3 regions of the Frateuria sp. YIM B11624 genome follow, and region 3 is predicted to be linked to each of the others. Evidence: predicted binding sites of a transcription regulator. Region 3 holds the regulator's gene; each other region holds the start of a gene.
What was found. Region 3 encodes FliA, which starts transcription of late flagellar genes. Its sites were predicted from a motif close to TAAAGTTTNNCNNNCNNNGGCCGATAA; they were not measured.
Positions count from the first base shown of each region.

Region 1 (2,263 bases), on a different contig from region 3:
CACGCCCGAGCCGCCCTCATCCACGCCCAGCGCATTGCGCATCATCGTGATGGGCGCCATCGGCGTTTCCTCCGGCTCGGCGGTGTACATGCAGCCGACGACGCCCCAGTCGGCCTCGATGGGCGAGCCCTCCTTCGCCAGTTGGTCGCGGCTGTAGAGAATCGGGATCAGGTAGCCCGCCACCGGCGGCTCCAGTCCCTCGAACCAGCGCACCAGCACCGGCAGTTCCTCCCGCGTGCGGGCTTCGTAGTCCGCGCGAAGGAGGTGCCGGTTGCCGTCGGTGATCGGCACCGCCAGGCAACGCGTGGAAGTCCAGTTGCGGTGCACGTGCAACTTGCAGAACGGCGCATAGCCGTCCAGCACCTTCACCGGCCTCACCCGGTTGAGGTGGCGCTCGAATTCTCCGGGCGTGCAGTCCTGGATGGTGTTGCGCCGCGGTTCGCGCGGAAACAGACGAGGAAGGGCGAAATCGGTGAGGACGATGGACATGCGGCGCCGGCCATGGTTCGGGGTTTGCATTATCGCGGCATCGGCCCGTCCGCACCGCGGCAACGCATGCCCGTCTCCGGCGGCATCCCGCGCGCGCCGGGCCGCTCTCAAGTCCGCCGGCCTGCGGCCGATACCTGTCCCGTGATTGCGCGCGCAACGTCAGTCCCGCGGGGAGGACGGTTCCCGGCCAGCCGGCCGGCGCGGCGCTCCCGTCCGGCCAACGGTAGAGAGCACGACGAGACATGGGGTCGCCACTGAAGAAGATTCCCGCCTCCCAGGCCAGGCTGGGCATGTACGTGCGCCGGATCGAGGGCAAGTGGCGCAACCATCCGTTCTGGCGCAGCTCCTTTCGGGTGGCCGATGCGGCGACGCTGGAACTGCTGCACGCGCTCGGCCCGCACGAGATCTGGATCGACACGAACAAGGGCGTGGACGAGAGTCGGCATGCATCGCCCGCGCCGCCGCCCGACGCCGCTGCCGTCGCCGCCGATCCGCCCCCCGACCCGGACGTTCCGCGCACCGATTTCGGCGACGACATCGTCCGCGCCGAGGCCATCCGCGACCGCGCCAAGGCCGCCGCCAAGGCGCTGTTCGATGATGCCCGGATGGGTCGCGCGCTGCGCATGGAAAACCTCGCCAGCGTGATCGACGAGGTGGATCACGCGATCGCGGTCAACCCGGCGGCGATGCTCAGCGTGGTCCGCCTGAAGAACAAGGACGACTACACCTACCTGCATTCGGTCGCCGTGGCCGCGCTGATGATGGCGCTGGGCCGCCGGCTCGGCTACGAGGGCGCGGCGCTCACTGAGCTCGGGCTGGCCGGCCTGCTGCACGACATCGGCAAGGTCGGCGTCCCCGACGCGACGCTCAACAAGCCGGGCCGGCTCGAACCGCTGGAGTGGGCCTCGGTGCGGCAGCACCCGGAGATCGGCTGGGACATCCTGAGCCGCGAATCGGCCGCCGGCCCGGTGGCGCTGGACGTGTGCCTGCACCACCACGAGAAGATCGACGGCAGCGGCTACCCGCACAAGCTCGATGGCGACGCGATCAGCCGCGTCGCGCGCATGGGCGCGATCTGCGACGTGTACGACGCGATCACCTCCGACCGCCCCTACAAGCGCGGCTGGGAACCGGCCGAGGCCATCCGCCGCATGGCCGAATGGCAGGAGGGCCATTTCGACCGCGCCATCTTCCACGCCTTCGTCAGGCTGATCGGCATCTATCCCACCGGCACCGTGGTGCGCCTGGCCTCCGATCGCCTCGCAGTGGTGCTCAGCCAGAGCGGCGGCAGTTCGCTCACGCCGACCGTACGGCTGGTCTGCACCGTGGATGGCGAGCCGCTTGATGCCGAGGTCGTGGAACTCGATGACGGCAGTGATCGGATCGTGGGCATCGAGGATGCTGTCCAATGGGGCCTGCAGGTACCGCAACTGCTACGGGCCTGACTCCGCTCCCTTCAACGGTGCCCTGCCCAGTCGAGCGCGCCACACCGCAAACCGCGGCCTGCGTATCGCCATCCGACGCCAGCCTCGCGGCGAGGGTCCTGCCTGGGCCGGCTACATCACGTCGATGAAGGTGTTGATCGAGAGCCGTCCCCTGCGCGGATCGGGCGGGGGAACATCGTCATCGTCGATGCACGCCGAATGCAGCGAATTCTGCCGGTAGACCAGCAGCCGATTGAAAACGGCATCGACCTTGTCGATCTGCTCGAACAGCGCGGTGCTGTCGTTGATGTAGCCGGGAGCTGGCGCATCGTTGCCGTGGCTTTCGGCCT
Region 1 covers NZ_JBCNYA010000003.1:115,788-118,050, forward strand. Annotated here, with positions in the region: gene AAIL17_RS02475 (DUF3228 family protein) at 1-489, opposite strand, end outside; gene AAIL17_RS02480 (HD-GYP domain-containing protein) at 732-1,934, shown strand; gene AAIL17_RS02485 (DUF6445 family protein) at 2,046-2,263, opposite strand, start outside.
Region 1: a site for FliA is predicted at 597-623, ahead of AAIL17_RS02480 (HD-GYP domain-containing protein). Genes of this name have one in related genera too.

Region 2 (2,263 bases), on a different contig from region 3:
ACGGCCAGCCCAGTTGCGCGCGCTGGCCGACGAACAGCATGGCCAGCAGGAAGGTGCCGATCAGCATGCCGAGGATCGGCAGGTCGGCATCGCCGAACAGGATCGCGGTGGACTTGGCGCCGGCCTTGAGGTCGTCGTCGCGGTCGACCATCGCGTACTCGGTGTCGTAGATCACCGACCACAGGATGTTGCCCAGGAACAGCAGCCAGCCCAGCGGCGGCACCGTGTTGGTCACCGCCGCGAACGCCATCGGGATCGACCAGCCGAAGGCCGCGCCCAGTACCACCTGCGGCAGGTAGGTCCAGCGCTTGGTGAACGGATAGATCGCCGCCAGCGCCGCGCCGGCGAAGGAGAGCTTGACGGTCAGCGCATTGGTCAGCAGCACCAGCAGGAACGAGAACGCGAGCAGCACGCCGAACACGAGCAGCGCCTCGCGCGGGCTGACCCGGCCGCTGGCGATCGGCCGCCCGGCGGTGCGCGCCACTTGCGGGTCGAGCTTGCGGTCGGCGAAGTCGTTGATCGCGCAGCCGGCCGAGCGCATCGCGAACACGCCCAGGGTGAAGATCACCAGCGTGCCCCACGGCGGAAAATCACCGGCGGCCAGCCACAGCGCCCACCAGGTCGGCCACAGCAGCAGCAGCGCGCCGATCGGGCGATCCATGCGGGTGAGCACGAGGTAGTCGGCGGCCTTCTCGCGCCAGCGCGGCGGCAACCGGCGCAGCAGCAGGTCGAGCACGCGGGTGGCGCGGGTGGAACTGTCGGCCGGGCGGACCGGGCGGGCGGCGGGAGCGGCGGGACGCGGCCGCGCCGTGGTCGGCGGCGTGCGGCGCTGGCGCTTGCGGGGAGGAGGGGCCATGCCGCGAGTTTAGCCCGCGCCGACGGGCGGGATTGAGCGGTGCGGCGTGTTCGCCCGATCTTCCGGATGCCCCGGCGGAGGGGGTGAAGGGCGGGCCAGCCGCGAGCCGCGCCCCGCGCCCGGCCCTTTCCTCCCAAATGGTTCGAAGACTCAGGGCGGCGGTGGCGCCAGCGGGTCGTCCTCTTCCAGCGGGCTGCCCAGCGGATCGGTATCGGCATCCCGCGCCGGGCTGGCGTGCCCGGGGTTGCGGATTTCCTCGTCCGGCCGCTGCTGGCCGGGTTGCGCGATCGGCGGTTCCGGATGCTGCGGGTTGTTCGGCATGGCAGGTCTCCGTGGGTGGGTGGAGCCCGAGCGTCGCGCAGGCGCCGTCAAGCGGGTGAGAGCGCGACGAGGCCCGGGGTCGCATCCCGCCGCGAGAGATCCAGCGGGCTCAAGTTGCATGGGGCAGAGGCCGATAAAGCGGGCGAGAGAGCCCGTCGCGACGCGGCGGGCGGTTGAGCAGGCCCCACCGGGAGGCCCCATGTCCGTCGCTGTCGACATCACGCAAGAGGCGCCCGCCGCACTGGCGCGCGCACAGCCGGCGGCTGTGCCTGGGCCTCGATCCGTGGTGCCGTCGGCGCACGCGCGGCTGCTCGACTCGGTCGCCGCCTTCACCCACCACCGCGACATCGACGCGCTCGACCACAGCCTCGCGCTGTCGCTGGCCGAGTTGGCGCCGGCGCGCGAGGTGCTGCTGTGCAAGCGCACGGTCGACGGCCGCCGCATGGACAGCCTGGTGCGCTGCATCGCCGATGGCGGCGGCGGCTTCGTCATGGGTGCGTGCGATCCGGACGAGCACGATCCTTCGCTGCAGCCGGTCTGGCATTGCATGGACAGCCAGCGCAGCCACGTCGAGATCGGCGAGGACGGCTGCCACCGGCTGTACGTGCCGATCCTGCACGAAGGCCGCGCGCTGGGCGCGCTGCAGCTGGAGAGCAGCACGCCGCTGGATGGCGCCCGCGCGCTGGCCGAGGGCTTCGCGCGGATCTATGCCAACTACATCACCCTGCTCAACGAGAGCGAGCGCGACAAGCTCACTGGCCTGTACAACCGGCGCACCTTCGAGCGCCACCTGCAACGGATGTTCCTGCCGCTGGCCGTCGCGCGCCGGGCGCATGATCGCCGCGCACAGGGCCCGGGCGCGCCGGCGGTGTGGCTGGCGATCTTCGACATCGACCACTTCAAGCGCGTCAACGACACCTACGGCCACATCTACGGCGACGAGGTGATCCTGCTGCTGGCCCAGCAGATGCGCGCCTGCTTCCGCCAGGGTGACGTGCTGTTCCGCTTCGGCGGCGAGGAGTTCGTGATCCTGCTGGCCGGCCACGATGAAACCGAGGCGCGCGCCGCGCTGGAGCGTTTCCGCGA
Region 2 covers NZ_JBCNYA010000002.1:4,350-6,612, forward strand. Annotated here, with positions in the region: gene ubiA (4-hydroxybenzoate octaprenyltransferase) at 1-736, opposite strand, end outside; gene AAIL17_RS01040 (hypothetical protein) at 1,007-1,177, opposite strand; gene AAIL17_RS01045 (GGDEF domain-containing protein) at 1,377-2,263, shown strand, end outside.
Region 2: a site for FliA is predicted at 1,288-1,314, ahead of AAIL17_RS01045 (GGDEF domain-containing protein). Genes of this name have one in related genera too.

Region 3 (2,263 bases):
GGCTCGCGGCCGGCCAGCGCGCCGGTCAGGTGCACCAGCTCCAGCAGCGAGGATTCCACCGACTCGATGAAGTTGACCACCTTCTTGATGCGCTGGCCGGACAGGTCCTGCCAGGACTGCGCCATCACCATGTCGTTGAGGCCTTCGCGGCAGTTGGCGGCGAAGGCGACGGCCTGGTTGGCCAACACGGCCGACGGATCGCCGGGCTTGGCCCAAGCCACGACCTGCTCGGCGTTCTGCGCCAGCGCGTCGGCCTCGGGGCTCATGCGCTCGGCGAAATCGATGCTGCGGTGGGCGGCCTGCGCGCTCATCTCGAGCACGTCGTTCAAGTGCTTGCGCACGTCGGCCACGCGGCCGGGCACGCCTTCCTGCGCCAGGTCGTGGCCGAGCCGGCTGACCGCACCGTGCAGGTCGCGCGCGAGCAGGCCCAGCGCGCGGAACAGGTGCTGCTCGCGCTGGCGCACCAGCGCGTCCAGCGCCTGCTCGAAGGCGGCGCCGTCGGTGCTGCTGAGCAGGTCCTTCAGTTCCGGCGGCATCGAGCCGCTGTCGAGGGTGGAGAGCACGGCACTCATGCGCTGGCTCCCGCGGCGGCGATCCGTTCGAAGATCTTGGTGAGCTTTTCCTTCAGCGTGACCGCGTTGAACGGCTTGACGATGTAGCCGTTCACGCCGGCCTGCGCCGCGGCGATGATCTGGTCGCGGTTGTTCTCGGCGGTGACCATCAGCACCGGCATTCCCTTGAGCGAGGGCTCGGCGCGGATCGCGCGCAAGAGGTCGATGCCGGTCATGTTGGGCATGTTCCAGTCGGTGACCACCAGGTCGAACGGCTGGCTCTTCAGCATGGTCAGCGCGTTGTTGCCGTCGTCGGCCTCCTGGATCAGCGGATTGCTGAAACCCAGCTCCACCAGCAGGTTCCTGACGATGCGCCGCATGGTGGAGAAGTCGTCCACCACGAGGATCTTCATGTTCTTGTCCAACGCTTTTCTCCGCTTGTCTGCGAAACGCCGCCGCAGCGATCCGCTTCGTTCCCTTCTGGCGCCCTTCCCGCGAAAGCGGGAACGGCGTCCGGTCATTCGTGGCTACTGCCGCCGTGGCGCCTTCTTCTTTTTCGGTTCCGCCTCGCCGTCGCGCCAGTCGCCCAGGCGCGCGCGCAGGCGCACGATCGCCTGGCCGTGGATCTGGCACACCCGCGACTCGGTCACGCCGAGCACGGCGCCGATTTCCTTCAAATTCAATTCCTGCTCGTAGTACAGCGACATCACCAGTTGCTCGCGCTCGGGCAGGCTGGAGATGCCGTCGATCAATGCCTGGCGCAGGCCGTCCTGCTCGATGCTCTCCGACGGCCCCAGGCTGCCCTGGTCGGCCACGTCGAAGGCGGGCGAGCCGTCGCCGTCGTCCGGCGCAGTCAGGCTCAGCAGGCGCGCACTGGCGGCGTCGGCGAGCACCTGGTGGTACTCCTCCGGGCTGACCCCCAGCCGCTTGATCACCTCGGCGTCCTCGGCGTCGGCGCCCGTCTCGATCTCGATCTGGCGCACCACCTCGGCCACTTCGCGCACCTTCCGGTGCACCGAGCGCGGGGTCCAGTCGGTCTTGCGCAGCTCGTCCAGCATGGCGCCGCGGATGCGGATGCCGGCATAGGTCTCGAAGCTGGCGGCGCGATCGGTGGCGTAGTGCCGCGCGGCCTCCAGCAGGCCGATCATGCCGGACTGGATCAGGTCGCCCACGTCCACGCTCGGCGGCAGGCGGCCCATCAGGTGATAGGCAATACGACGCACCAGTGGCGCGTGCTGGCGCACCAACTCATCTGCACTCTGTTTCTGCAGTTGGAGATATTCCGATGCCACGCTCATGTCACCACCCCGACGCCGTCACGGCCTGGCCGCCGAAAAACGCGATGCGATCCAGGCCCGCGCGCGCGGGTTCTTCCCAGTTATCGACCGCACCGGCCAATTGCTTGAATGCCTGCGACGAACGCGCCGCCGGCCATAGGTCCACCACCGCGTTCTGGCGGCGGATCGCCTGCCGCAGGCGCTCGTCCTGCGGCACGAATCCGGAGAAATCCAGCACCACGTCCAGGAAGCGGTCGCAGACCTTGGCCAGCTTCTGGTGCAGCGCGCGGGCCTCGCCGGCGTTGCGCACCAGGTTGGCCACGAAACGGAAGCGGCGCACGCCGAAGTCGCGCGAGAGCACCTTGACCAGCGCGTACGCATCGGTAAGCGAGGCTGGCTCGTCGCAGACCACCACCACCACGTCGTCGGCAGCCG
Region 3 covers NZ_JBCNYA010000014.1:77,062-79,324, forward strand. Annotated here, with positions in the region: gene AAIL17_RS09205 (protein phosphatase CheZ) at 1-572, opposite strand, end outside; gene AAIL17_RS09210 (chemotaxis response regulator CheY) at 569-976, opposite strand; gene AAIL17_RS09215 (RNA polymerase sigma factor FliA) at 1,079-1,849, opposite strand; gene AAIL17_RS09220 (P-loop NTPase) at 1,851-2,263, opposite strand, start outside.